2 regions of the Hydrogenophaga electricum genome follow, and region 2 is predicted to be linked to the other one. Evidence: predicted binding sites of a transcription regulator. Region 2 holds the regulator's gene; the other holds the start of a gene.
What was found. Region 2 encodes FNR, which switches genes on or off when oxygen is low (the NO sensors DNR and NnrR bind a similar motif). Its sites were predicted from a motif close to TTGATNNNNATCAA; they were not measured.

Region 1 (15,005 bases), on a different contig from region 2:
CTACATCTACGTCACCGATAGCAGGCCGTCGGTCCAGGAAGCCACTGTCATCAATGGCAGCGATGTGGATGCGGGAACCCCCAATCCTGGCCTCCCTGGCGGGATATTGATCCAGTCCACCGCCATCGACGCCGGTGGAGCCACCACGGCCCAGACAGCGGCAGAGTTCGAAGGAAATCGCATCGTGATGGGCTCGCGCACCCCCGGCGGTTCGCTGACCAGCGGTCTGCAAATCTACGAGAACCAGACCCGACTGGGTCTGTACGACGCCTCCGGCAATCAGACCCGCGGCCTGCTCGTGCGCGAGGGCGTTCCTGGGGGCACAGACACCAACCTGCTGCTGGGAACGACCGCAATCACTGGCGCATTGAGCATGCAGAACAATGCCATCACCGACGTCGCCGATGGCGTCGATCCCACAGACGCTGTAAACAAAAGACAGCTGGACGCCGTCGCTGCACAGGCCAGCGCAGGGTGGGGCGTTTCCGCCAACGGGGGTGCGGTGGACACCATCGCGCCGGGGCAGACGGTGAACGTCAACAACGGCACCAACACCGCCGTCACCTATGACGCGGCCTCCAACACATTGCGGGTTCATGTGGTCGACAACCCGAGCTTCAGTGGCGAAGTCGGTGCCAACGGGGGTCTGAATGTGGCCGATCACCTCACCATTGAAGCCGGCACCAATGTGCAGATAGGCAACAACCAGGTGCATGGCGTCGCGGCAGGCACAGCGGCCACCGATGCCGTGAACAAAGCGCAGCTCGATACCGTGGCCGATACGCCCATCACCTTCGGTGGCAACACAGGCAGCCACGAGACCCGGCTGGGTGAAACCTTCAACATCGTGGGCGGATCGACCACGGCGGGCAGCTACAGCGGCAACAACGTGCGAACGGTCGTCACGGGCAACCAGGTGCAAATCCAGATGGCCGACGCACCCGAGTTCAGCGGCATGGTCAGTGCCCAGGGCGGTTTGAGCGTGGGAGCGGGCAGTTCGGTGGATATGGGTGGCAACCGTGTCCAGAACGTGGCGGCGGGCACGGCCGGCACCGATGCCGTGAACGTGGACCAGATGCAGGCAGGCGACGCGGCCACGCTGCGCGCGGCCAAGGCCCATGCCGACGCCGGTGATGCGCGCACGCTGCGCAGGGCGCAGGCCTATGCCGACACCGGCGACGCCAGAACCCTGGAGCAGGCACAGGCCTACGCCGACACCGGCGATGCACGCACACTGGATACCTCGGTGCAATACACCAACGCCCAGATCGCCAGCCTGCGCAAGGAAGCCTTCGCCGGCATTGCCCAGGCCGCGGCCATGGTGCCCATGGCGCCCTCGGCCGATGGGGAAACCACGCTGAATGCAGGGGTGGCCAGCTACGGCGGCCAGACCGCTGTGGGCGTGGCCTTTGCCCGCCAGATCGGCCGCGTCACGCTCAATGGCGGCATCGGTGCCTCGGGCGGCAAACGCAACCTGGTGCGGCTGGGTGCCGGCTGGCGGTTCTGACACCTTGGGCAGCTGGCCATGGAACAATTTGCCAGCTTTCTCCTGGTGGCATCGCTGGCCGTTCTCAGCCCGGGACCCGGCGTGGCCATGACACTGGGCAACGCAATGCACCACGGCCTGCGCGGGGCAGCCAGTGGCATCCTGGGTCTGGCCATCGGCGCCATGCTGATCGGTGTGATTGCTTCCAGCGGCCTGAGTGCGGCGTTGAAGACTTCAGACGCCGCCATGGCCGCCCTCAAGTTCATGGGAGCCGCCTACCTGGTTTACCTGGGCATGCACCGCTGGTGGACGCTCGCGCGACTGTCGTCGCCCCGCTCCGGGACGAGCCGCCAGAGCCACGGGCGTCGCTTCATGGAGGGCGTTCTGCTGCAACTGACCAACCCCAAGGCGGTGCTTTTCATGCTGGCCATGTTTCCGCAGTTCATCACACCGCAGAAGCCTGTTTTCCCGCAATTCCTGCTGCTGACACTGACCTACAGCCTGCTTGACATCCTGATCCACGCCGCCTACGCGGCCGCCGCCCACCGAGCACGTCCCTGGCTCCGATCCGAACACAGCGCCCGGCTGATCTCCCGCATCAGCGGCACATTGTTTGTCCTGTTCGGTCTCTTGCTCGTCATGCTCTGAACACGCTGGCGTTCATGGCCCGGAACCCGCCACGGGTGTCACGCGGGTTGAGACCCGATGCCCCCGCTCGCCTCTGAAAAACACTGGGGCGCGGCAGTGCACAAGGCTGTCTGGACGGCAGCGAGCGTGCTCTGCGAAGGCAGGCCTTGCAGGACACCCACCGTCCCCACCATGTGCGCACCCATGATGTGGCCAAAGCGCAGGCACTGCTCGATGACACCGCAGGAATGCCAGTCGGGCTTGCCCAAGGACAACCATCGCACCAGCCAGCCGGTGGCAAAGGCATCGCCCGCCCCCACCGTGTCGAGGGCTTCAACCGGCAGCGAAGGCATGAAAATGGCCTCGCTGCGGCCGCCATGCGCCGGCCGCGGCCAGACACACGCTCCCAAACCGCCCAGGGTCACCACCAACACCTCCAGCGCCGGCCATTGGACCCAGACATCCGCAACGCCCGCCCTCAGCCAGTCTTGCACCAAGGCCCAGTCGGCCACGGTCTGGGTACAAAGCGGGGACAACGCCAACAAGCCAGCGGCCTCGCCCTCGTTGGCGATGATCACCCGGGTTGCGGCCCGGATGCGTTCCGGAACCGGTTGCCAGGGCGACGGATTGAGCACCGTGCAGATGCCGCGCCCGTGAGCCATGGCAAAAGCCTGTTCCACCGCCTCGATCGAGGTTTCGAACTGCCCATACACCAGGTCGGACGCCATCAAGGAAGCCTCGACAGCACACACGTGCTCGGCCCGCAACAACAGGTTGGCCCCGGGGTAGACGGCAATCGCGTTGTGTCCGTCGGCGGCGATGAAACCAGCTCCCCAACCGGACATACCGTCAAAGCGAAACACGCCGGACAGGTCCAAGCCCTCTTCGCGCAGCAACTGCACGACAGCATCACCTGCGGCATCACGCCCACAACCGAGGACCAGATGGACATGCTGTCCCAGCCGGTGCAGACCGAGGGCCACATTCAGCCCCTTGCCACCAGGCTCGATGGTCAGGCTGTTCGCCTGGAACGTCTCCCCCGCACGCGGCAGGCGATCCATATGCCAACAGCAGGCCTGAACGTGGTTGCCCAGAACAAACACCGAACCCTGCGTATCCATGGCACCTCCTCTGCAAGCTCTCCCGGGGAGCAGGTACTGTACCCAGTGACCTTCAATACCGGCGCGACCGTTGCCGTCAGGCCCCTGGATCTGGCATTCAGCAAACACCTGGGTGAAGCGCCGCACACGAATCGGAAGTCACGCACCCTGCGTGTCATTGTCATGGCCGGATCAGCACCCGACCATCGAGGTTCACCCGGGGTTGCGGCCCCCGCCATCACCCGGATCGGCTTCGGCCTCCTGCCAGAACAGCTGCTGGTAGCGCCAGGCCGCTTCGGCCAGCAGGTCGCTGAAGCGGCGACCGGTATCGCCCGACAGGTATCCCCAGTCCCGCAACCAGGCCAGCAGGCGGGGGACCCGGTCGTGCGGATGGCCGGGGCCGTCTTTCCATTGCTGCAAGGTGGTCACCGCTTCGACGGTGGCCGGGCCCTTGGCATCGATCACCAGCGCCTGCAACACGTCGAAAAAAGCCCCGGAGCCGCCCTCGTCGGGCAGGCGGCACAGCAGTTGTTCAAGCAACTGGAGATCGTGCTCCACCGACGGCATTCGCCGGTCGGGGGAAGAGGCAATGCGGACCATGGTGGGAGCGGCAAGCGCTGGGAACCGTGAGGTACCAAGGTTCCCACAATCTGCGCCCACGGCCTTTGACAGCCATCAAGCCCCGCACCAGGGCGCTGGGGTCAGGAATCGCCCAGCCCCACGGGCGCAGGCGCTTTCATCACGATGCGCGTGAACAGGCGATCGAACTGCGGGTCGCGCGCCAAACGCGGGTTCAAAGGGTCGGGGTTGGTGGCGAAGGCCGCGTCGAGCGCCTGCCAGTCGGCCGCCGAAAGGTGTTTTTCGGCCTCGGGCAGGACCACGGTTTCTTCCAGCCGCATGTGTTCGAGGTAGAAGTCCACGTAGCGCGTGGCTTCGTCCACAAAGGCCTGGCGGCGCGACTCGCCCAGCAGTTCCCAGGCCAGCAGCAGGTGCATCAGCGCACGCACCCGCGTCTCGCCCTGCATGTGGTCGCGTTCAAGCTGGTCGATCGCGGCCAGGGTGTGCGGTGCCGCCCGCGCCACGCGCGGGAACAGCAGGTCGGATTCTTTGGGGTGGTGGTGCTGTTCGGGAAATTCGTCGATGTAGAACAGCATGGCCCGCAGCACGTCGAAATACAGCGCGGTGTCGTCCTTGCCGTCGTGCAGGGGGCCGCGGCGGATCATCTGCAGCAGCGACTGCAGCATGGCAGCCAGGGAAGCGTGTTCTTCGCGGATCACGCGCAGGGATTCGGGGGTCATGGGTGTCTCCGCTACCGGTCAGTTCGCCAGAGCCGACCGATCGGTCGGCCAACCTGTGGACTATCCCCCAGCCGACTGCTGACGGGCTTGACGTGCGTCAAGCCGTGCTCGCCAGCGTCCCCGGATCAGCGCGCTTCCGGTGGCCGCCAGCGCCGCAGCAGCAGCGCGTTGCTCATCACGCTGACCGAACTCAGGGCCATCGCCGCCCCCGCCACCACCGGGCTGAGGAAGCCCAGCGCTGCCAGCGGAATGCCGGCCACGTTGTAGGCGAAGGCCCAGAACAGGTTCTGGCGGATCTTGCGCACCGTGCGGCGCGAGATGTCCAGCGCCGCGGCAACCAGCGCCGGGTCGCCCCGCATCAGCGTGATGCCGGCCGCGTGCATGGCCACGTCGGCGTTGCCGCCCTGGGCGTGGCTCATGGCCATGCCGACATCGGCGGCGGCGAGCGCCGGGGCGTCGTTCACGCCATCGCCCACCATGGCCACGGTGTGGACCGGCGCATCGGACGCCACCGCCTCAGGAACGCCGGCAAGGGGGGCGAAGCCCCCGGCCTTCAGCCGGCGGATCACGGCCGCCTTGTCGCCAGGCAGCACGTCGGCAATCACCTCCCCGCCTTCTTCGAGCGCGGCGGGCTTGAGGCCCAGGGTTTCGGCCATGGCGCGGGCCGCCCCGGCGTTGTCGCCCGAGACCATGCACAGGCGCAGGCCCTGGGCACGCAGGCGTTCCAGCGCCGCGCGGGCACCGGGTTTGGGTTCGTCGCCGAAGGCCAGCACCGCCAGCGCCCGCCAGACCCCGTCGCGCTCGCTGGCCAGCACCGACACCGTGGCCCCGGATGTCTGCAGGTTCTGCACCACCGGACCGAGTTCGGCCTGCGGCACCCCGAGTTCACCCATCCAGCGCACGCTGCCGAGCGCCAGCGAAACCCCCTGGACCTGGCCCAGACTGCCCCGCCCGACCACCGACTGCACCGACTGCGCGGCATCGGGCGCCACCACCACGCCGCGGTTGCGGGCGGCGTCCATGACGGCATGGGCCAGCGGATGGGCGCTCTGCGCCTGCAGCGCTGCCGCGGCCTGCAGCACCGCCATTTCATCAACCCCGGGCAGGACTTCGATCAGGCGCAGGCGCGGCCGACCTTCGGTCAGGGTGCCGGTCTTGTCGAAGGCCACGGTGTCGACCCGGTAGGCCATCTCCAGCGCCTGCGCGTCCTTGATGAGAATGCCGTGCCGTGCCGCAACGCCCGTGCCCGCCATGATGGCCGCCGGCGTGGCCAGCCCCAGCGCGCAGGGGCAGGCGATCACCAGCACCGCCACCGCGTGCAGCAAAGCCTCTTCGAGCGGTGCGCCGGTCCAGAGCCAGCCCGCCAGCGTGAGGGCGGCGATGCCCAGCACCACGGGCACGAACACCGCCGCCACCTGGTCCACCAGCCGCTGCACCGGCGCCTTGGCCGCCTGGGCGTCCTGCACCAGCGCGATGATGCGCGCCAGCATGCTCTGCGCGCCCACCGCGCGCACCCGCACCAGCACCGCGCCTTCGCCATTGAGCGCGCCACCGGTGACCGCGTCGCCGGGCTGCTTGGGCACGGGCAGCGACTCGCCCGTGAGCATGGATTCGTCGGCCTGCGTCTGGCCTTCCACCACCTCGCCGTCGGCCGGAAACCGCTCGCCCGGCAGCACCTGGATGCGGTCGTCGGGCAGCAATTCGTCCACCGGCACCTCGGTCACCTCGGTGCGGCGCACGCCGTCGGGCAGCAGCCGGGCGCGTTCGGGACGCAGGGCCTGCAGGGCCCGGATCGCGCTGGTGGTCTGGCGCTTGGCGCGCGCTTCCAGCCATTTGCCCAGCAGCACCAGGGTGATGACCACGGCCGAGGCCTCGAAGTACAGGTGCGGCATGCTGTCGGGCGCGGCGCGCCACCACAACCAGGTCGACAGGCCCCAGGCCGCGCTGGTGCCGATGGCCACCAGCAGTTCCATGTTGCCGGTGCGGGCCTTGAGCGCGTGCCAGCCGGCCTTGTAGAAACGCGCGCCGAGCACGAACTGCACCGGCGTGGCGAGCAGGAACTGCGCCCAGGCCGGCAGCATCCAGTGTCGGCCCAGCAGATCGCCCACCATGGGCAGCACCAGGGGTGCCGACAGCAGCAGCCCGGCCAGCACGGGCAGCACGTCCACCGGCAGGCCGAACCAGCGGGGCACGTCGTCCAGGGCGCCATCGTCCAGGGCGCGGGGCTCGTACCCCGCGTCGCGCACCGCGCGGCGGAGACGGGCCAGCACTTCGGCATCGGCGGGCCCCTGGAGCACGACACGGGCCGATTCGGTGGCCAGGTTCACGGTGGCATCGCGCACGCCGGGCTGTTTGCGCAGCACTTTCTCGACCCGCGTGACGCAGGAGGCGCAGGTCATGCCGCCGATCCCCAGATCGATGGGCAGTCCTTCGGCGATGATTTCGGGTGTGGAGGCATTCATGGGAGTCAGCATAAGCTTTACCCCCATGGGAAGGTCAAGCCACCAGATGTTTCCGAACCGCCGGGCTTGACATTGACACCGTGTCAGACTTGAAGATGATGCCCTTTTCAAGGAGATTTTCCATGTCCCTCCAAACCTTCACCGTGCAAGGCATGACCTGCGGCCACTGCGAACGTGCCGTGCAGACCGCCATCAAGACCCTCGATCCGCAGGCCGAAGTTCGCATCGACCGCAGCCAGAACCTGGTCGAGGTCAACACACCCCAGTCGCGCGAGGCGGTGGCCGCGGCCATCCGCGAAGAGGGCTACACGGTCGCGGCATGACCCCGCCGCTCCGCCGCGCCGTGTCCGTTCACGACGATGCCAGCGGGCCGGTGGACAGCACATCCGGCCCGTCGGCAGACACCCCGCTGCCGGCCGTGGCCCGCTGGCCGGTGCCGATCGGCACGGCTGCCCGGTTGTCGGGCATTTCCCCCAAGATGCTGCGCCACTACGAAGCCCTGGGGCTGCTTGGTGCGGTGACCCGCACCGACGGCAACTACCGCCAGTACGGCCAGGCCGATGTGCACACGCTGCGTTTCATCCGACGCGCGCGCGACATGGGCTTCAGTCTCGACGCCATCACGGAACTGGTCGGACTCTGGCACAACCGGCGCCGCAGCAGCGCCGCCGTCAAGCGCATCGCGCAGCGCCACCACGACGAGCTGGCCCAGCGCATCGCGGCCCTGCAGGCCATGCAGCGCAGCTTGGACACGCTGCTGTGCCACTGTCCCGGCGACGACCGGCCCGACTGTCCGATCCTCGACGACCTCGGCCACGCCTGAAACGGCACAAATCTTTACACCGCAGCAGCATGCGGGTGCCTTCGCGTTTACACGTTCGCCGGACACTGAACCCACGTCGTCGCTGAAACCCGCAACGACCGGTTCTTCCACCCCATTCAGGAGCGATCATGCAACCGACTCTCACCCGATCCTTCATCGCCACCGTGCTGGCCACCACCATCGCCGGCCTGTCCGCCACCGCCATCGCCCAGGGTGCGGCCACGCAGCCCCCGGCCACGCCGGTGCCGCAAGCGGCCCAGGCCAGCCCGGACGCCAAGCCGGCGCAACCCCGCCGGGAAGCCCGCCACGCCCAGCGCGGCGAGCGCCTGCAGAAAATGGAAAAGATGCGTGCCGAGCACCAGGCCAAGCTGAAGGCCGAACTCAAGCTGGCGCCGGAACAGGAAGCCGCCTGGGCCGCATTCGTGGCCCGGACCACCCCGCAGCGACCTGCGCAACCGCCCGAGGCTCCGCAGGACTGGGCCAAGCTCACCACGCCGGAACGGCTGGACCGCATGACCGCCCTCAAGGCCGAACGCGATGCCGCTTTCACCCAGCGCATCGACGCCACCCGCAGCTTCTACGGCCAGCTCACGGCCGAACAGAAGCAGGTGTTCGACCAGCAAGCCCGCCCGTTCCACCAGGCCGGCTTCAAGGGCCACGGCCCGCAACACCGTCAGGGCCGCCACCCGGGCCACCCGGGCGAAGGTCCGGCGCCGATGCCCGCTCCCCGGAGCTGACACCGGGCCCGATCCCGCCCACCACCCCGCAGGCCCCGGTCTGCGGGGCTTTTTCATGCCTGCCCCGAGGTCGGGCAGCTTGACCTTGGTCAAGCCCCCCACCAGCATGCACCTATACAGTGCGGGCCCATCATGCATTGCGACGTACTCATCACCGGCGCCGGGCCGGCGGGTCTCAGTCTGGCCCGGGCCCTGCGAGGCAGCGGCCTTCGGGTCACCTTGGTCGAATCCCAGACGGTTGCGGCGCTGCAGGCGCCGGCCTTCGATGGCCGGGAAATCGCGCTGACCCAGCACAGCGCCGGCCTGTTGCGGCAACTGGGTATCTGGGAACACCTGGAAACGGGTGCCGTCGCCCCCTTGCGTGACGCCCTGGTGCTCAACGGCGGACCGGGCCGGCGCCAGGGCCGCATGGTCATCAGCCACCAGCTCAGCCCGCGCAGCGAACTGGGCTACCTCGTGGGCAACCACCACATCCGCCGCGCCGCCTTCGAAGCCGCGCTCGCGCCCGCCGACGACAGTGGCGCACCGCCCGAGCTCATCGACGGCCTGCAGGTCGGCCCGATCGACACCCGCGGCGACCGCTGCCAGGTCACGCTCTCGGACGGCCGCACGCTGCACACCCGCCTGCTGGTGGCGGCCGACAGCCGCCACTCCAGCACCCGCCGCGCCGTGGGCATTTCCGCGCAACTGCACGACTACGGCCGGACCATGCTGGTCTGCGCCATGACCCACGAGCAGCCCCACCACGAAACCGCCTGGGAGTGGTTCGACCACGGCCAGACCCTGGCGTTGCTGCCCATGAACCCCTGCCCGGACACCGGTCGCCCCCGCTCATCGGCGGTGCTGACCCTGCCACACCAGGCGCTGCAACCGCTGCTGACGATGGAAGCTGCCGCGTTCGGCCAGGCCATGACCGAACGCTTCCACCACCAGCTCGGCCCCATGCATCTGGCCAGCACACGCCACGCGTACCCGCTGGTGGGCGTCTGGCCAGGCGGGCTGGTGTCGCAGCGTTTTGCCGCCGTCGGCGACGCGGCGGTGGGCATGCACCCGGTCACCGCCCACGGCTTCAACCTCGGCCTGCGCAGCATCGACACCCTGGCGCGCCTGCTGCGCCAGGCCCACGCAGGCGGACGCGACATCGCCGACCCGGCGCTGCTGCGCAGCTACGAACGCACCCACCGCCACGCCAGCCGGGGCCTGTACCTGGCCACCCACGCCGTGGCCTCGCTCTACACCCGCGAAGAAGCCCCGGCACGCCTGCTGCGCCAGGCCCTGGTGGACCTGGGCGAGCGCTTCACCCCTTTCAAGCGGGCCGTTGCCGCGTCGCTGACCGGGCTGCACTGACACCGCCCTGCGTGCGGCGATCTCCGAAAAGACACCGGGCGGTTGCGGGGAAGCGCCACATGCCCTATCTTGGCGTGCCCGATTGCCGCATCGCCCGGAACCGACGTACATGCCCGACGCCATTCCCCGCATCCTTCACGTCATCACCCCCGACAAGACCCGTTTTCCCGAGATCCCGCCCGGCTGGGACCTGCGCCTCTGGGACGACACCGACGCGGCAGCCTTCATGGCCCGCCACCACCCCGGCCTGCTGCCGGCCTATGAACGGTTTCCGCGCCACATCCAGCGTCTGGATGTGCTGCGCCTGCTGCTGGTGCACGCACACGGCGGCTTCTACCTGGATTCCGACGTCACCCTGCTCCAGCCCCTGGACGACCTGCTGAGCCACGGTCTGGTCCTGGGCGTCGAGAAAGTCCTGCTGGAGCGGGAAATGCAGGTGCCGGAACACCGCCACGCGGTGCGCATCGCCAACTACCTGTTCGGCGCCCGGCCCGGCCACCCTTTCCTGTGGCAGTTCGCCCTGGCGGCACTGGCCCGACACGACCAGCCCGTGCGCACGGAGATGGACGTGCTGGAGACCACCGGCCCCGGCCACCTCACCAACTTCTTTCACGCCCACCGGCACGAGCACCCGGACCTGCACCTGCTGCCCGACCCCGGCCTGCCCTGCCCCAAACGCTGCAGTCCGCAACCGGCCTGCCACTTCGGCCCATACGCGGTGCACCGGCACGAAGGGTCCTGGCGCACCGGGTTTGCACACTGACCCGCATGGCCGCGCAGATTCCCCGGATCCTCCACCAGACGTGGAAGACCGAACAGATTCCTCCCGCCATGCAGGCCCATGCCGCGAGCTGGAAGCAGCACCATCCCGACTGGGAACACCGGCTCTGGACCGACGCGATGAACCGCGATTTCATCCGCCGCGAGGTGCCCGGCTTCCTGCCCGTCTACGACAGCTATCCACACGCCATCCAGCGCGTGGACGCTGCGCGCTATTTCATCCTGCGCCACCACGGCGGCGTGTTCGTCGATCTCGACTTCGAATGCCTGCGCAACATCGAACCCCTGCTGCTGGACCGCCAGTTCGTGGCGGGCACCGAGCCCGAGGAACATGCCCGAACCCACGGCATGGCCGCCATCGTCTCCAACGCCTTTATGGCCAGCGTTCCCGGCCATCCCCTGCTGCAGCGGGTGTGCGAACAGCTGCCCCTGGATGAAGTGCGCCACCGCCAGCGCGATGCCGGATTCAGCCATGTGCTGCACAGCACCGGGCCTTTCATGCTGACCCGGGCCTGTGAAGCCTTCGGGCCGGCCGCCGGGGTTGCCATCCTGCCGCCGGCGCTGCTCTACCCCCTGGTCAAGGAAGCCGACGGCCGCATCGGCGAGGCCCAGTTGTCATCGACCCAGCATGGGCAGGCCTACGCCCGCCACCACTACTGGGGTTCCTGGTGGCATTGACAGCGCGGCCACCGCTTGCGCACCCGGCGCTTGTGCTGGGTCAAGGCAGGCGGCCGCGTTCGCCCCTAGATTGGCCGGGGACCGCACGGACGGCCCCACACCGGTCCGGCGACCCGCCACCACGGCGCCCAGAGCCCCGCATGCCCCCCAGTTCCTTTCATCCCGCCCGCAGCGACCGCCACGACCCGGCACCACCTTCACAGCGCCGCCCACGGCCGAGCGCCCTTAACGTCCCCATCCTCGCACCCCTCGGTGCAGACTGACCCATGGACAAACACTACCTCACCCCCCTGTTCCAGCCCGACAACGTGGCCGTGTTCGCCAGCAGGGACGCGCCGGAACAGCAGACGGCGCAGGCGCGTGTGCTGGTCGAAGCCCTGACCACCCAGCGTTTTACCGGCCGGCTCGTGTTCCTGGATATCCAGGTCTCGGGCACGCTGGCCGATCTGGCCCAGACCCGCGCCGACCTGGCCATCATCGCGCTGCCCCCGGCCGAAGCGGTGCAGGCCCTGGAAGTGGCGGGCCGCATCAAGTGCAAGGCGGCGCTGGTGATCGGCAGCGGCACCCCCACCGATCTGGCCAAGGACATGCACCGCGTGGCCAAGCGCCACGGCATGCAGCTGCTGGGCCCCAACAGCCTGGGCCTGCAGCGCCCGCGCGCGGGCCTCAACGCCAGCACCGTCGGGCCACTGGCGACCCCGGGGCCGCTGGCGCTGGTGTCGCAGTCGGGTGCGCTCACGGCGTCGATCCTCGACTGGGCGAGCCAGAACGCCGTCGGCTTTTCCACCGTGGTCTCGCTCGGCCCCAACACCGCGGTCGACATCGCCCAGGTGCTCGATTTCCTGGCCAACGACCCGCAGACACACAGCATCGTGGTCTACATGGAAGGCATTGCCAACGCGCGCCGCTTCATGAGCGCGCTGCGCGCCGCCGCCAACGCCAAACCGGTGGTGGTGCTCAAAGCCGGGCGTCGCAAGGCCGGCAACGTGGCAGCCCAGACCCACAGCGGCACCATTGTGGGCAGCGACGATGTGTTCGACGCCGCCCTGCGCCGCGCCGGCGCGGTGCGCGTGCGGTCCTTCGTGCAGCTGTTTTCGGCCGCCAAATGCCTGGCCTCGCGCTACCGCCCGGTGGGCAAACGCCTGGCCATCATCACCAACGGCGGCGGCCCGGGCGTGCTGGCGGCCGACTGGATCAGCGAAATCGGGCTGGACCTGGGTGTGCTGTCGGCCGAAAGCGCGGCCAGGCTGCAGCCAGAGCTGCCGCCGCTGGCCTCGCTGGTCGACCTGATGGACCTGTCCGAAGAGGCCTCGCCCGCCCACTACCGCGCGGCCATCGAGGCCGCCGGGCAGGAGCGCAGCATCGACGGCATCCTGGTCGTGCATTCGCCCAAGGTCGGCGTGGACGCCACCGAAGTGGCCAACGTGCTGGCCGAAACCAAATCGCGCCTGGGCAAGCCGCTGCTCTCGTGCTGGATGGGCGACGCTTCGGTCACCGACGCGCGCTCGGCCCTGGTGGCCGCCGCCATTCCCAGCTTCCGCACGCCCGAAGCCGCCGTGGGCGCCTTCGGCAACATCGCCAGCTTCTACCAGAACCAGCAGTTGCTGCAGCAGACGCCGCCGCCGCTGTCGGCCCTGGCCAAGCCCGACATCGAAGGCGCACGCCTGCTGATCGAAAACGTGCTGACCGAGCGCCGCAAGGTGCTCACCGAAATGGAGTCCAAGGCCCTGCTGTCGGCCTTCCACATCCCGGTCACGCAGACCCTGCTGGCGCGCAACGCCACCGAGGCCATGATGATCGCCACCCAGCTCGGCTTCCCGGTGGCGCTCAAGATCGACTCGCCCGACATCAGCCACAAGAGCGACGTCAATGGCGTGGCGCTCAACGTGATGAACGCCACCGCGGTGCGCGACGTCTACCAGACCATGATCCAGGGTGTCAGCCGGCTGCTGCCGCAGGCCCGCATCAACGGCGTGACGATCCAGAAAATGGCGAACAGCCGGCGCGGGCGCGAGCTCTACATCGGCCTCAAGGCCGACGAACCCTTCGGCCCCGTCATCGCCTTTGGCGCCGGCGGCACCATGATCGAGCTGTTCAACGACCAGGCGATGGAGCTGCCGCCGCTCAACCAGTTCCTGGCGCGGCGCCTGATCGAACGCTCCCGCGTGGCTGAAACCCTCAAGGCCTGGCGCGGTGCCACCGCGGTGGACCGCGAAGCGCTGGAACACGTGCTGCTGCGCGTTTCGGAAATGGTGTGCGAGCTGCCCCAACTGCGTGAGATGGACATCAACCCCATCATCGTCGACGAATCGGGCGCGGTGGCGGTGGACGCACGCATCGTGATCGAAAGCGCGCCGGCCACGGCCCGCAACTACGCCCACCTGGCGATCCTGCCCTACCCGGCCCGTTACGAGCAGATCTGGCCCATGCGTGGCGGCGGTGAATACACCATCCGCCCGATCCATCCGGACGATGCCCAGATGCTGCAGGACCTGGTCAGGTCCGTGAGCCCACAAAGCCGCTATTTCCGTTTTGTTTCGGCGCTCAACGAACTGCCGACGTCGATGCTGGCGCGCCTGACGCTGATCGACTACGACCGGGAAATGGCCCTGGTGGCGGTGCACCGGGACCGCCAGGTCGGCAGTGATGGCGCGATCCAGGAGACCGTGCGCATCGTGGGCGTGTCGCGCTACATCACCAACCCGGACCAGTCCACCTGCGAGTTCTCTTTGTTGGTGGCCGACGATTTCAACGGCAAGGGCCTGGGTTCGCGGCTGATGCTCAGCATCATGGAAGAAGCACGCGACAAGGGCCTGGCCCAGATCGAGGGTCTGGTGCTGGCCAACAACCCCAGCATGCTCAAGCTGATGCGGGGTCTGGGCTTCGATATCCGGCCGTTTCCGGAAGACCCCGACTTCAAACTCGTCACGCACGCGCTCTGAGGCGCGCAAAGACCCTTTCCGGGCCGCCTTCGGGCGGCTTTTTTTCGTCCGGACTTTTTCTTTTGTTATTTACCTAGGTTATTCAATATTTAAATTAGTAGGAGTAGTAGAGGGCGCCTTTTTCTGTGGACAAGTCCAATTTCACTTTATGAATCAATCCTCTGTGCTGGTGGCAAGGGTGTGCAGTCCACACCGGATGGTGGGGTTCACGAACGGGGACAAGGCCCGGGTTTTCCACTGACCTGTGAATAACATAGTGGTTATGCGATTTTTATCCACAGACTTGTGCAAAACCCGGGCCGAAACCGGGTGCCTGACGGATGGAGGCGCTGGACACAGGGAGTGACAAAGCCGCGTGGCCGCCCGCAGCAGGCACAGACCCGGCTGGTAAACTGCCGGGCATTGGTGTGGCCTGCCGGCCGCACCCTCCCCGCCTGATCACCGGCCCGACCGGTCCACCACCCGCATCCGCCATGTCCGTTGCCCTGGCCGCCCAGGCGCCCGCCACGTTCGAGATCAAGAGCGCCCATCTGCCGCTGGTGGCCTTGCTGCTCAAGTCGGCCGACCTCGGCCGGTTGTCCACGGAACTGCAGCAGCGCTTCGGGGACATGCCCGACTTTTTCGACAACGATCCGCTGGTGATCGATCTGTCGCCCCTGCAGGCTGCCGAACCGGGTGCGGCGATTGACTTCCCGGCCTTGCTGGCACTGCTGCGCCCGTACCGT
Region 2 (15,005 bases):
CGTGATCATCGCGGCCCAGCTGACTTGGCCCGAGCTCAACATGGGGATCGAATGGATCACCTACGGCCGCTTGCGACCGCTGCACACCAATGCGGTGATCTTCGCCTTCGGAGGGTGTGTGCTGTTCGCGACGAGCTACTACGTTGTCCAGCGGACTTGTCACACCCCGTTGTTCTCCAATGCGCTGGCGTGGTTCACGTTCATTGGCTGGAACATCGTCATCGTTTCTGCGGTGATCACCCTGCCGCTGGGCATTACGTCCGGCAAGGAATACGCCGAACTGGAATGGCCCATTGACATCCTGATTGCGGTGACCTGGGTGGCCTACGCCATCGTGTTCTTCGGCACGGTCGGTATCCGCAAGGTCAAGCACATCTATGTGGCCAACTGGTTCTTCGGCGCTTTCATCATCGCCGTGGCGCTGCTGCACATCGTCAACAGCGCGGCCGTGCCGGTCGAACTGTTCAAGTCGTACTCTGCCTACGCCGGCGTGCAGGACGCGATGGTGCAATGGTGGTATGGGCACAACGCCGTGGGCTTCTTCCTGACCGCCGCTTTCCTGGGCATGATGTATTACTTCATCCCCAAGCAGGCCGAGCGTCCCGTGTATTCGTATCGCCTGTCGATCGTGCACTTCTGGGCCCTGATCTTCACCTACATGTGGGCCGGCCCCCACCATCTGCACTACACCGCGCTGCCTGACTGGGCGCAGTCTCTGGGCATGGTGTTCTCCCTCATCCTCCTCGCTCCCAGCTGGGGCGGCATGATCAACGGGATCATGACGCTCTCGGGTGCCTGGCACAAGCTGCGTGACGACCCCATCCTGCGCTTCCTGATCGTGTCGCTGTCGTTCTACGGCATGTCCACCTTCGAAGGCCCGATGATGTCCATCAAGACAGTCAATGCGCTGTCGCACTACACCGACTGGACGGTGGGCCACGTGCACTCCGGCGCTCTGGGCTGGGTGGGGCTGGTGTCCATGGGCTCGCTGTACTACCTGATCCCGCGCCTGTTCGGTCAGAAGAAGATGTATTCGGTGCCCGCCATCGAACTGCACTTCTGGATCGCCACCATCGGTATCGTGCTGTACATCGCCGCCATGTGGATCGCCGGGGTGATGCAAGGTCTGATGTGGCGCTCGGTCAACCCCGATGGCAGCCTGACCTACACCTTTGTCGAATCTGTCAAGGCCACCTTCCCGTTCTACGTGATCCGTCTGCTTGGCGGCGTGCTGTACCTGACCGGCATGATCGTGATGCTCTGGAACGTGGTGATGACGGCTCTGCAAGGCCGCGCCGTGAACGCGCCCGTGATCGCCGTCAACCCTGCCCACGCCTGATCAGGAGAACAACAAAATGGCTAGCAATGAAAAGCTGACCGGCCACGCCCGGATCGAGACCAGCAACTTTCTGATGATCGTCCTGATCACCCTCGTGGTGGCTGTGGGTGGTCTGGTGGAAATCGTGCCGCTGTTCTTCCAGAAGTCGACCACGCAGCCGATCGAGGGGCTCAAGCCCTATACCGCGCTGCAGGTGGCCGGTCGTGACATCTATGTCAAGGAAGGCTGCTACAACTGCCACTCGCAGATGATTCGCCCGTTCCAGGCCGAGACGCTGCGTTATGGCCCGTACTCGGTGGCGGGTGAATTCGTCTACGACCGGCCCTTCCAGTGGGGCTCCAAGCGCACCGGTCCGGATCTGGCCCGCGTTGGTGGCCGTTACAGCGACGAATGGCACCGCTTGCATCTGCACAACCCGCGGGATGTGGTGCCGGAGTCGAACATGCCCGCCTACCCCTGGCTGGAGAAGAAGACGGTCAAGGCTGAAGGTCTGCCCAAGCGCATGGAAGTGTTGCGCATGCTGGGCGCTCCGTACACGGACGAGGAGATTGCCCAGTCGGTGGACGAGGTCAAGGGCAAGACCGAGCTGGACGCTCTGATCGCCTACTTGCAAGTGCTGGGTACCGCGCGCAGTGCGGCCAAGCTGGCTCAGCAGTGAAGGAGTGACGACATGGATATCAACGACCTTCGCAGCATCGTCACGGCGATCAGCCTGCTGACCTTCGTCGGCATTGTGGTCTGGGCCTGGTCCAAGCGAAACCAGGCCGACTTTGAAGAGGCAGCCCGGCTGCCCTTTCAGGAAGACTGAAGACCCGCCCCACGATCAAGAGAATCATCATGAGCGATTTCACCAGCGACTTCTGGCATATCTACGTCGGCGGCCTCGCCCTGGTCAGCATCATTGCCTGTGCAATCCTGCTGTGGGTCAGCGGCACCACCAAAGCTGCGACCCATGCCGACAATACCACTGGTCACGTCTGGGACGTGGACCTTAAGGAAATGAACAACCCGCTGCCCAAGTGGTGGGTCTACCTGTTCATCATCACCGTTGTGTTTGCGCTGATCTATGGTGCGTTGTACCCCATGTTCGGCAAGTTCCAGGGGGCCCTGGGCTGGTCGTCGCAGGGTCAGCATGCGACCGAGGTCAAGAAGGCCGAGGATGCCATTGCCCCGGTGTATGCCAAATTCACCGGCATGACCCCGGAGCAGATGGTGGCCGATCCTGAAGCACGGGCCATCGGTGAGCGCCTGTTCATGAACTACTGCGCGCAGTGCCATGGTTCGGACGCCCGAGGCTCCAAGAGCTTTCCCAATCTGACCGATGGTGACTGGCTGGGCGGCACGGGCCATGAGTACATCAAGACCACCATTGCCAACGGCCGTACCGGTGTGATGCCTCCCATGGCGGCAGCAGTGGGCTCGGCAGAAGATGTCCGTAATCTGGCGCACTACGTGCTGAGCCTCTCCGGCAGTCCCAACGATTCGGTCCGCGCCACGTTGGGCAAGGAGAAGTTTGCGGCCTGTGCTGCTTGCCACGGACCTGATGGCAAGGGCATGCATGCCATGGGGGCCCCCAACCTCACTGATGGCACCTGGTTGCATGGTTGGGGTGAGGATGCCATCGTCCGTGCGGTCAACAATGGTTTCACCAACCACATGCCGGCTCAATCGGCGTTGTTGAACGAGGCGCAGATCAACGTGCTCGCGTCGTATGTGTGGGGCCTGTCGACCAAACCCGGTACGGCACAGTAAGCCCTCATCGACCCCAGGCATGAGATCTCATGCCTGGGGTTTTCTTTTTTTAAAGTGCCTTTGTGAGTTCTCATCCCCCAGCAGCGAGTGCTTTGTCTCAAGAGTCTTCCGCTGACAAGGTGACGTCCCGGTCGCCCGCAGGTGGCGGTGATGAGGCCGTGCTTTCGCTTTACGTCTCCCAAAAGAAGATCCAGCCCCGGTCTGTTTTCGGTCTCTTTACCAAGTGGCGCTGGGCTTTGGTGTGGGTGACCCAGATCGTTTTTTATGGGTTGCCATGGCTGCAGTGGAATGCCCGCCAAGCGGTTCTCTTTGATCTGGAGTCCCGTCGGTTCTTCCTCTTTGGACTGGTGCTCTATCCCCAGGACTTCATCTATCTGACAGGGTTGCTGGTCATTTCAGCGCTGGCCTTGTTCCTTTTCACGGCGGTGGCGGGGCGTCTCTGGTGTGGTTATGCCTGTCCCCAGACGGTCTACACAGAAATATTCCTTTGGATAGAGAAAAGGGTGGAGGGGGAGCGCTCGGCCCGGCTGAGGCTCGACGAAGCCCCGATGTCTGTGGCCAAAGTGGGCAAGCGTGGCCTCAAGCACCTGCTCTGGCTCATCTTTTCCCTCTGGACGGGCTTTACCTTTGTCGGGTATTTCACCCCCATTCGCGAACTGGGCTCGCTGACGCTGATGGCCTCGCTGGGGCCGTGGCAGACCTTCTGGGTGTTTTTCTACGGTCTGGCGACCTATGGCAATGCGGGTTTTCTGCGTGAGCAGGTGTGCAAGTACATGTGCCCGTATGCCCGCTTCCAGAGTGCGATGTTCGATCCGGACACGATGATCGTGACCTACGACGAAGCGCGCGGTGAACCACGTGGGGCGCGCTCCAAGAAGGCTGACCCGAAAGCGCTTGGCTTGGGGTCGTGTGTCGACTGCACGCTGTGCGTGCAGGTGTGTCCGACCGGAATCGACATTCGCAAGGGTTTGCAATACGAGTGCATCGGTTGTGGTGCCTGCATTGATGTGTGCGACGAGGTCATGGACAAGGTCGGGTATCCGCGTGGCCTGATCCGGTATTCCACACAAAACGGCGTGGCACAAGGCTGGAGTCGGCAGGCGATGATCCGGCGCGCCTTCCGGCCCCGGGTGCTGGTCTATACCGCGGCATTGGGGGCTATCACGGCGGCCTTACTGGTCAGCCTTTATTTACGCACCCCGCTGAAAGTGGATGTGATCCGTGATCGTGGAGCACTGGCTCGCATGGTGGAGCAAGGGCGGATCGAGAATGTGTTCCGCTTGCAGGTCATGAACGCGACTGAACACCCTCAACGCTATTTTCTCGATGTGGACGGACTGCCGGATATCGTGATTGCGTCGGATCGGTGGGTGGATGTGCTGCCTACTGAGGTGCGTTCGGTCGCCGTTCGTGTGCAAATTCCTCCGGATGCTGCAGAGCCCGGTTCGCACCCCATTCGTTTTCTCGTGCGCTCGTCTGAGAAGCCGACCGATGCAGTCGCCGAAAAGGCTGTCTTTCTGGTTCCTCGATAAACTGAAACCTCACCACATCAACCACATGGACTGGGTCATGAACTCCCCTCAGAAAACGTCTCCTGCCTCTGCACCTATCCCTTGGTGGCGGGTCCCTCATATGTGGCTGGTATTGGGGGGGCCGATGGCTGTTGTGGTGGCAGGCATTGCCACAGCGGTGATTGCCTACAGCAACCAAGATCCTGTGCTCGACAAGGTCGAATACGAGCGGGATCTGGCCGCTGCCAAAGCACTGCAGGGAAAGGAGCGGGTGGACGCGCTTGTCAAAATGCAGCCGGCCGGACAGGCCCGCAACCATGCGGCATCCCCCGTGGTGCCCGGTGAGGCGCCTAAGCGCTGAGCCTTTCGGGGGCGAGCCCGTCGACCCCGAATCTCGACTTCGTGCGTAGAGGAGACCGACGATGAAAGCGCAGCGATGGATGTGGGTAGGGTGGCCGTCATTTCTGGCCGCCGCCGTGCTGGAAATGCTGGTGTTTGCCATGGTGGATCCGCACGACCTGCACTGGTTTGGTGAACCTTTGGCGTTGTCCCGGCAAGCGGTCTATACCCTGGCCTTTTTTGGCTTCTGGGCCATCACGCTGACGTCGAGTGCGCTGACCACATTGCTCGCCATGTCGCCGCTGGAGGTGAACCGTTGTCCTGTGCCGGAGGACCAGCGGCCCGAAGGCTGTGTCCGCCACCCGCATGCAGGGGATCCGACACAGTCATAAAAAAGCCCCTCGGTGCACCGAAGGGCTTGGTGTGAGATGTCAGATGCCAGTCAGCGGCAGGTGCCTGGATTGACGATCAACCTCAGGCCGTCGGTGTTCTTGATGTGCACATAGCGCTGCTTGACGTCGATGATGCCTTCGTCGACGAATTTCGAAAACGTGCGGCTGACCGTTTCGAGCTTCATGCCCAAGTAGCTACCGATCTCTTCTCGCGTCATGCGCAGGATGAGCTCGGACTGCGAGAAGCCGCGTGCATGCAGGCGCTGCACCAGGTTCAGCAGAAAGGCCGCCAGTCGCTCCTCGGCACGCATGCTGCCCAGCAGCAGCATGACCGAGTGATCGCGCACGATCTCGCGGCTCATGATCTTGTGCACATGGTGCTGCAAGGTCGTGAATTCGCGTGAGAGTTCTTCGACCTGATCAAAAGGCATCACACAGACCTCGGCATCCTCCAGGGCGATTGCATCGCAGGAGTGGCGGTCGCTCACGATGCCGTCCAGACCGATGATCTCGCCAGTCATCTGGAAGCCAGTGACCTGATCGCGGCCATCGGCCGTGGTGACGCAGGTCTTGAAAAACCCCGAGCGGACCGCGTAGAGGGAGGTGAACTTGTCACCCACATTGAAGAGGGCTGTTCCCCGCTTGATGCGTCGACGGGTGGAAACCACACTGTCGAGTTTGCTCATCTCGTCTGTACTCAGGCCCATGGGCAGACACAGCTCGCGGAGGTTGCAACTCGAACAGGCGACTTTGATGCTTTGGACGTCCATAAATCTTCCGCCAATTGGCGCTCGAAGCTTAACCCATGGATGGGAGGGTGTCGAGAAATCCCAGTGCCATCAAGGCGTTGGGTGTGGGGATAACCCCGTACGCGCGGTCTCTTTTGACCAAGATCAAGGGCCCCGCCAACCCACTGAGGCACATTGGAACGCCCAAGTGGAGAACTGCCAGTGAGTCACGCCATATCCGACGAATTGCTCAAGCGATTCGACATTCCAGGTCCCCGATACACCTCGTATCCGACCGCCGACCGCTTCGTGGAGGCGTTCACCGAGGCAGATTACGTCAGGGCTCTTGAACAGCGTCGAGCAGGCTCGTTGGCGTTGCCGCTGTCACTGTATGTGCATGTCCCGTTCTGCGAGTCGGTGTGCTACTACTGTGCCTGCAACAAGGTCATCACCAAACACCATGAGCGTGCTGCCGAGTATCTGCGCTACTTGACCCGCGAAGTCGAACTGCAGGTTCAGCATTTTGGCAAAGGGCACAACGTTTCACAGTTGCATCTGGGGGGCGGTACCCCTACCTTCCTGTCCGATCCGGAGCTGGAAGATTTGATGACCATGCTGCGCCGCAATTTCACGCTGGTGCCCGGTGGGGAGTACTCGATCGAGGTGGATCCGCGTACCGTTACCAGCCAGCGCTTGCAGACACTGGCACGCCTGGGCTTCAACCGCCTGAGCTTCGGGGTGCAGGACTTCGATCCGGCCGTGCAGAAGGCGGTGCATCGCGTGCAGCCCGCAGAGCAGGTGTTTGCATTGGTCGATACTGCCCGCAAGATCGGGTTCGAGTCGGTCAATGTGGACCTGATTTACGGTCTGCCGCTGCAGACACCGGAATCGTTTGCTCGAACGCTTGCCCAGGTTAACGAGCTGCGCCCTGACCGCATTGCGTTGTACGCATACGCCCATCTGCCCACGCGCTTCAAACCTCAGCGGCGCATCGTCGCGGCCGAGTTGCCCAGCCCGGGAGACAAACTGTCCATGCTGTCGATGTCGCTCGATGCGATGAGCGATGCAGGGTACGTGTATGTGGGCATGGACCATTTCGCCTTGCCTGGCGATGCGCTCGCCGTGGCCAAGCGGCAAGGGCGTCTGCATCGCAACTTCCAGGGCTACAGCACGCAGCCCGACTGCGATCTCATTGCGCTCGGGGTGTCGGCCATTGGCCGTATTGGCGCCACCTACAGCCAGAATGCCAAGACCCTGGAAGACTATTACGATGCGCTGGACCAGGGGCGCTTGCCCATCGTGCGGGGGTTGGCCTTGTCGCGCGATGACCTGCTGCGTCGCTCGGTCATCATGTCCATCATGTGCCAGGGGGCGGTGCAGTTCGAATCCATCGAGCTGGGACATCTGATCGATTTTCCGACCTACTTCGCCCGTGAGCTGGAAACCCTGGACGGGCTGGTCGAACAAGGGTTGCTCAAGATCAACAGCGCTGGGATCGAGGTCACAGCCACCGGTTGGTACCTGGTGCGGGCGATTGCCATGGTTTTTGACAAGTACCTGCAAGGCGACATCGATCGCGCACGCTTTTCCAAGATCATCTGATGGACAACGGGCATGTCGGGGTGCGGTGACGCCCCCGTGTTCGCCTGCTAGAGTGCTTCCATGCAGACCTCGATGGCTTTGACAGCCCTGTTCATGGGCGTGGTCGGTGGCCCGCACTGCGTGGCCATGTGTGGGGCTGCCTGCGCCGGCATCAGCCGCGCAGCCGGTTCACGGAGTACACAGGCTTTGTGGTATTTCCAGGTCAGCCGCATGGTGGGGTACGCACTGTTCGGGGCTTTCGCTGCGGGTTCTGTGCAAGGCCTCGCTTGGCTGGGGACCAACACCCAGGTGGTTCGCCCGGTGTGGACCATGTTTCACGTGGCGGCGCTGCTTCTGGGTGTGACGCTGATATGGCGCGCACGCCAGCCCGGCTGGATCGAGGATCTGGGGCAGGGGGTCTGGCGCCGTGCCCGACCGGTGCTCGCAGGCATGGGCAGCAAGGCTCCGGTGGTGCTTGGGGTGGCCTGGGCGCTGATGCCTTGTGGGCTGCTCTACTCGGCGTTGCTCATGGCTTCTTTGTCGGCCAGTGCGCTCGATGGGGCGCTGATCATGGCCTTGTTTTCGGCGGGCACTTCGCTGTCGCTCACTGCAGGTCCGTGGTTGTTGTTGCGTGTCCGGGGCGGCGCTTCGGGGGGCTGGGCGATTCGGCTGGCAGGCTTGGCGCTGGCTCTCACATCCGGGTGGGCGCTCTGGATGGGCATCACGCAGCCTACCGGCTTGTGGTGCCTTTGACCGAAGGTCTTGGGATACCTTCAGTTTGGGCTGCGTGCAGGCAGGGTGGCCAGAACAAGGCCGAGCAAGGCAATGGCAAAAGCCAACACCTGCAGCGATGACAGGCGCTCGCCCATGAACAGCACGCCAACCGCCGCGGCACTCACCGGCAGCATGACGGTAAACACACCAGCCCGAGACGCAGGCACCGTCTTCAGGCCGGTCATCCACAGCCAGACGGTCCACATGCTTGCAGCCAGGGCATAGAAGACCAACAGCGCCCACAGTCCCATTGACACACTGCCGAAGTCAAAGGAGAAAGCGGCCCAGAGCCCCAGGGGGGTCACCAGAGCAAAACCCCAGAGGTTGATGATGGCCGAGATGCGTTTGGGGCCAAGCCCTTCGGTCAAGCGTTTGCCGATCACAACATAGGAGGCTTCGCAGACCACGGCGGCAAAAACGAGCAGGTTGCCCCACACGGTCAGGGATACCCCGGCAAATTGACTGGCAGTCGCCGCGAGCGCATCGTCGTGTATCGGTTTCTGCAACGAAAACAGAGCGATGCCGATGGCGGCACAGGCGATGGCTGCTGCGGTACGGCGACCAATGCGCTCTTTGAGGAAGAGGGCGCTGAGGATGGCCACGACCGCGGGAATGGCGGACATCACCACGCCGGCCGCCACGGCGGTGGTCAAGCGCACGCCAAACAACATGCAGATGGAAAAGAGGAAATTGCCCAGAAACGATTCCAGGAACAGCAGGCGTTTTACCCGCGGTGTGATGGGGGGCTCGTCTGCCGGACGGCGCAGCCAGGATGCCATCGCTAAACCGCCGATACCAAAACGCAACCAGGCCAGCAGAAACACCGGAAATATGGCCACCAACGGCTTGGACAAGGCCACATAGCTGCCAACGAGCGACATGCTCAGGGCCAAGGCCCCGTAGGCCAGCCAACGGGGAGCGGTTGCGACAACGGGGAGGGCCGACATGGCTGCGCATCATGCCTCAAGCGGGGAGGCGCCTCCATGAGTGCCTTCCACAATGAGAAAGTTAAATTTTGTATTGTGGAAGTATTTGTGCTGCATTGCGGAAAAATTTCTCAATACAAGAAAACAAATTTTGCATTGAGAAAAATTGTTGAAATGTCTTTGATTTAAAAGAGAATAAAAAAAGTCTTGTATAAGACATAAGAGATTTCCTGTGTCTTCTATAAGACTTAAAGTGAAGCCATCGACACAGCCAGCAAGGCCTGAGCTGATCGACCTCTTCACCAACCTCACGGAGTCCCGACATGCCCCAATCCCTGAAAGAGCAACTCAGCCGTCAGCAGCAGATCGAAGCCCTCGAAAAAGACTGGGCCAACAACCCCCGTTGGAAGGGCGTCAAGCGTGGCTACACCGCGGCCGATGTGGTTCGTCTGCGCGGCAGCCTGCAGCCCGAATACACGCTGGCTCAGCGTGGTGCGGAAAAACTCTGGGACAAGATCAATGGCAGTGCCAAGAAGGGCTACGTGAACGCCTTCGGCGCCATCACCGCCGGTCAGGCCATGCAACAGGCCAAGGCCGGCCTGGAAGCTGTGTACCTGTCGGGCTGGCAAGTCGCCGCCGACGGCAACACCTCGGAAACCATGTACCCGGATCAGTCGCTGTACGCCTACGACTCCGTGCCGACCATGGTCCGTCGCATCAACAACACCTTCAAACGCGCTGACGAAATCCAGTGGGGCCGTGGTGTCGAGCCGGGCAGCGCTGAGTTCATCGACTACTTTCTGCCCATCGTGGCCGATGCAGAGGCCGGTTTCGGCGGCGTGCTGAACGCCTTCGAGCTGATGAAGAACATGATCGCTGCCGGCGCCTCTGGCGTGCACTTTGAAGACCAATTGGCTGCGGTCAAGAAATGTGGCCACATGGGTGGCAAGGTGCTGGTGCCGACGCAGGAGGCCGTGGAGAAGCTGATCGCCGCGCGCTTCGCCGCCGACGTGATGGGCGTGCCGACCATCGTGCTGGCCCGCACCGATGCAGAAGCCGCCAACCTGATCACCAGCGACCACGACGCCAACGACAAGCCCTTCCTCACCGGGGAGCGCACGCAGGAAGGCTTCTTCCGCGTCAAGAACGGTCTGGAGCAGTCCATCAGCCGCGGCGTGGCCTACGCCCCCTACGCCGATCTGGTGTGGTGTGAAACCGGCGTGCCCGACATCGGCTTCGCCCGCGAATTCGCTCAGGCCGTGCATGCTGCCTGCCCCGGCAAGCTGCTGAGCTACAACTGCTCGCCATCGTTCAACTGGAAGAAGAATCTCAACGAAAAACAGATCGCTTCCTTCCAGGAAGACCTGTCCGCGCTGGGCTACAAGTTCCAGTTCATCACCCTGGCCGGTATCCACATCAACTGGTTCCAGACCTTCCAGTTCGCCCATGCCTATGCCCGAGGCGAAGGCATGAAGCACTACACGGAAATGGTGCAAGAGCCTGAGTTCGCCGCTCGTGAGAAGGGCTACACCTTCGTGTCGCACCAGCAGGAAGTCGGCGCAGGCTACTTCGACGACGTGACCACGGTGATCCAGGGCGGCTCGTCCAGCGTCAAGGCGTTGACCGGTTCGACCGAAGAAGAGCAGTTCCACTGATCCACGGGATCAGTCGGGCATCTCGAGCCCAAGGCGTGAGCCTTGGGCTTGTTTGTTTGCCTGTGGTGATGGTCGCAGGCCTTCCAGGCGCTGTGTCGTGCGGGGTGTGTGGCATGGCAGGAGGGGTTTATATTCCGTCGCTGCCGATCGCTGGTCCCGTTGCATGAACAACCTTTCGATATTCCCTGCTTCCTGTCACGACACCCATGGTCGGGAAAAGGGGGCGCCCGACGACGCGCCTGTGCTTGACATCCTCATGGTCACATACCGGAGCGAGGCGTTCGAGCGAGCGGCCATCGACAGCATTCGTGCCAAAACGGATGTGCCCTACCGGTTGACCGTGATCGACAACAACGCGGACAACCGCAGCCTCACACAGATCTGGAATGCGTTTGCCAGACAGTCGCGGGCGCCGTACCTGTGTTTCGTCAATCCGGACATCATTTGCGGCGCCGGCTGGGCCAGTGCGCTGCTGCGTGCCTTGGACATGCCTTCGGTCGCGGTTGCCAGCCCCTCGATGCCCTACCGGGGTGGTGGCGCGGGGGATCCTTGCTCCAGATTGCAGGCGCTCGATGCGCCCGAGGCTTTTGACGCAGCAGGAAGCCTTATCGAGGCCCAGATGGATGCCCTTGCGGGCCAGCTCCCCTCCATCGTTCTGGACGATCCTTACGGCTATGGGTATTGCTATGGCGTGCGCAGGGACTGGATGGTCAGTCTGGGCTATTTTGACGAATCGTTTGTCTACTACGGACAGGAGACGGATTTCAGCTACCGCACGATTCTGGCTGGCCGGCGGGTGGTGTGCGTCAAAGACTCGCTCGTCTATCACATGGGGCAGGGAAGCTCTAACGGCGCCAAAACGCCCGAGCTCTTGGTGGCCAACCGGCGTGCCCATGTTCTGTTGCGTGACAAACATCCTTCCTGGTCGGTGCTCCTCGGCTGGTACGCGGACGCACGAGAGGGGGCTCCGGGGCATCCGCTCGGCTGAGCATCGGGTGATAGCGGTTGGCCGATGTATGAGAGAATGCGAGGCAGTTTGATCAGCAAGATCGAGAAAGGCATTCAGGTTATGACACCGCGAACTACACCGGAGGTGGTTTTTCTGGCCCTTTGAGGCCTGCAGTTCGCGCCTGCCCGATTTCTTGCTCCTCCCTCTCCTAGCGCGGCCTCTGCCGCGCTTTTTGTTTTTCGGATACGCCATGTTGCACATCACGCTTCCCGATGGTTCCCAACGCGAGTTTCCCGGGCCGGTCACGGTCGCCGATGTCGCTGCCTCGATCGGCAGCGGCCTGGCCAAGGCTGCATTGGCCGGCAAGATCGGTGACAAGGTGGTGGATACCAGCCACCTCATCAGCCAGGACAGCCCGTTGTCCATCGTCACGGCCAAAGATGCCGATGGTCTTGAGGTGATCCGTCACTCGACCGCGCATTTGCTGGCTTATGCGGTCAAGGAACTGTTTCCCGAGGCACAGGTCACCATCGGTCCGGTGATCGACAACGGCTTCTATTACGACTTCTCCTACAAGCGGCCCTTCACGCCCGAAGATTTGGTGGCGATCGAAAAGCGCATGGCCGAACTCGCCGCCAAGGACGAGCCTGTGGTGCGCCGTGTGCTGCCGCGTGACGAGGCGGTGGCGTACTTCAAGGGTTTGGGTGAGCATTACAAGGCCGAGATCATCGCCAGCATTCCCAGCAACGAGGACGTGTCGCTCTATCGCGAAGGGGCGTTCGAAGACCTTTGTCGGGGGCCGCACGTGCCGAGTACGGGCAAGCTCAAGCACTTCAAGCTGATGAAGGTGGCGGGTGCTTACTGGCGCGGCGATCATCGCAACGAGATGCTGCAGCGCATCTATGGCACGGCTTGGGCGAGCAAGGACGATTTGCAGCAGTACCTGACCATGCTGGAGGAGGCCGAGAAGCGCGATCACCGAAAGATCGGCCGCGAGCTGGACCTGTTCCACCTTGACGAGCATTCCCCGGGGACCGTGTTCTGGCACCCCAAGGGTTGGGTGATCTGGCAAGAGGTCGAGCAGTACATGCGCAAGGTGTACCGTGAGAACGGCTACCAGGAAGTGAAGGGGCCGCAGATTCTCGACAAGTCGCTGTGGGAGAAGACGGGCCACTGGGACAAGTACCGCGAGAACATGTTCACCACCGAGTCGGAAAAGCGCGAGTACGCGCTCAAGCCGATGAACTGCCCTGGCCATATCCTGATCTACAAGCAGGGCATCAAGAGCTATCGCGACCTGCCGCTGCGCTATGGCGAGTTTGGCGCCTGTCACCGCAACGAGCCCACGGGTGGTCTGCACGGCATCATGCGCGTACGCGCTTTCACGCAGGACGATGGTCACATCTTCTGCACGGAAGACATGATCCAGGGTGAGGTCCAGGCGTTCACCACGCTGCTGCAGAAGGTCTACAAAGACTTCGGTTTCACCGACATCATCTACAAGCTGTCCACCCGCCCGGAAAAACGGATCGGGACCGAGGAGAGCTGGGACAAGGCCGAGGCGGCGCTGGCCGAGGGTTTGCGGGCGTCGGGGTGCGAGTTCACTTATCTGCCGGGTGAGGGGGCTTTCTACGGGCCCAAGATCGAGTACACGCTCAAGGATGCGCTGGGGCGCGAATGGCAGTGCGGCACGATCCAGGTCGATCCCAATCTGCCGGAGCGCCTGGATGCGGAGTTTGTCGGTGAGGATGGCAGCCGCCATCGCCCTGTCATGCTGCACCGGGCCATCGTCGGCAGCCTGGAGCGTTTCATCGGTATCTTGATCGAACAGCATGCGGGCGCGCTGCCTGCATGGCTGGCCCCTGTGCAGGTGGCGGTGCTCAATATCACCGATTCCCAAGCCGATTACTGTCGCGAAATCACCGAAATGCTGCAAAATCAAGGGCTTAGGGTGGCTCTTGATCTGCGCAACGAAAAAATTACGTATAAAATACGGGAGCACGCGTTGCAAAAGCTGCCTTTTATCCTTGTCGTGGGCGACAAAGAGAAAGCTGCTGGAGCCGTGGCCGTGCGGGCGCGAGGCAACAAAGACCTCGGTGTCATGCCGCTGGAGGACTTCTCCAGGCTTGTGGCGGCAGATATAGCTTCCAAGGTGTAAATCCTTCCGGAGCCGCATAGGCTGTTGCTTCCTTCGCATGTGCGTCCCCGATGGGGATGTCGCCGTTTTTTTAATTTGCCCATCCAAGGAAACCGCCATAGCTACCAATTTTCGCGACCGCCGCCAGCGTGAAGAGCGTGCACACCGCCTGAACCGAGAAATCATGGCTCCGGAGGTTCGCCTCAATGGACCGGAAAACGAGCCACTGGGCATCGTGAGTCTCCAAGAGGCGTTGCGCATGGCCGGTGAGCTGGATGTGGATCTGGTGGAAATTGCGGCAACGGCCACTCCGCCGGTTTGCCGGCTGATGGACTACGGCAAGTTCAAGTACCAGGAGCAGAAGAAGGCGGCTGAGGCCAAGGCCAAGCAGACGGTCATCGAGATCAAGGAAGTCAAGTTCCGTCCCGGTACCGACGACGGCGACTACAACATCAAGATGCGCAACATCCGCCGTTTTCTGGACGACGGTGATAAATGCAAGATCACGCTGCGGTTTCGCGGTCGCGAAATCACCCACCAGGAGTTGGGTCTCGCACTGCTGAATCGCATCCGGGACGACCTGGGTGATGCGATCATCGTCGAGCAGTTTCCCAAGCTGGAAGGGCGGCAAATGATCATGATGATCGCGCCTGGACGCAAGAAGGCTGGTGGTGGTTCCGCTCCCAAGGCGGCTGAAGCGCCAGCTGGGCAGGCCGCCTGATTGAGGCAGGTCGGTTGAACAGAAAGGGGTGATAAGGTCTTCGGGCCTTTTCATCGCAGGCCAGGGTGAAAACCATGGCCGATCGGGGGCTCTTTCGGGAGCCTCATCAGAAGTGTCTCGGGGCCAACAAGTTCGCGGAAGGTTCGCGGCGCCTCACGAGCACAAACAAAACAGGAGCATGAGAATGCCCAAAATGAAGAC

Region 1: the regulator FNR is predicted to act here: its motif matches at 4,599-4,612, upstream of QQK43_RS11065 (hemerythrin domain-containing protein).

Annotation. Positions count from the first base shown of each region.
Region 1 covers NZ_BSPB01000015.1:10,810-25,814, reverse strand. Annotated here, with positions in the region: gene QQK43_RS11085 (YadA-like family protein) at 1-1,507, shown strand, start outside; gene QQK43_RS11080 (LysE family translocator) at 1,526-2,134, shown strand; gene QQK43_RS11075 (PfkB family carbohydrate kinase) at 2,173-3,234, opposite strand; gene QQK43_RS11070 (hypothetical protein) at 3,427-3,813, opposite strand; gene QQK43_RS11065 (hemerythrin domain-containing protein) at 3,915-4,511, opposite strand; gene QQK43_RS11060 (heavy metal translocating P-type ATPase) at 4,637-6,973, opposite strand; gene QQK43_RS11055 (heavy-metal-associated domain-containing protein) at 7,096-7,296, shown strand; gene cueR (Cu(I)-responsive transcriptional regulator) at 7,293-7,796, shown strand; gene QQK43_RS11045 (Spy/CpxP family protein refolding chaperone) at 7,925-8,533, shown strand; gene ubiM (5-demethoxyubiquinol-8 5-hydroxylase UbiM) at 8,666-9,880, shown strand; gene QQK43_RS11035 (glycosyltransferase family 32 protein) at 9,990-10,643, shown strand; gene QQK43_RS11030 (glycosyltransferase family 32 protein) at 10,649-11,338, shown strand; gene QQK43_RS11025 (bifunctional acetate--CoA ligase family protein/GNAT family N-acetyltransferase) at 11,605-14,280, shown strand; gene minC (septum site-determining protein MinC) at 14,754-15,005, shown strand, end outside.
Region 2 covers NZ_BSPB01000001.1:147,130-162,134, forward strand. Annotated here, with positions in the region: gene ccoN (cytochrome-c oxidase, cbb3-type subunit I) at 1-1,339, shown strand, start outside; gene ccoO (cytochrome-c oxidase, cbb3-type subunit II) at 1,356-1,997, shown strand; gene QQK43_RS00700 (cbb3-type cytochrome oxidase subunit 3) at 2,010-2,147, shown strand; gene ccoP (cytochrome-c oxidase, cbb3-type subunit III) at 2,177-3,091, shown strand; gene ccoG (cytochrome c oxidase accessory protein CcoG) at 3,211-4,623, shown strand; gene QQK43_RS00715 (nitrogen fixation protein FixH) at 4,583-4,963, shown strand; gene QQK43_RS00720 (hypothetical protein) at 5,025-5,333, shown strand; gene fnr (fumarate/nitrate reduction transcriptional regulator Fnr) at 5,384-6,103, opposite strand; gene hemN (oxygen-independent coproporphyrinogen III oxidase) at 6,284-7,663, shown strand; gene QQK43_RS00735 (sulfite exporter TauE/SafE family protein) at 7,724-8,395, shown strand; gene QQK43_RS00740 (DMT family transporter) at 8,416-9,363, opposite strand; gene aceA (isocitrate lyase) at 9,666-10,997, shown strand; gene QQK43_RS00750 (glycosyltransferase family 2 protein) at 11,161-11,985, shown strand; gene thrS (threonine--tRNA ligase) at 12,197-14,104, shown strand; gene infC (translation initiation factor IF-3) at 14,142-14,804, shown strand; gene rpmI (50S ribosomal protein L35) at 14,989-15,005, shown strand, end outside.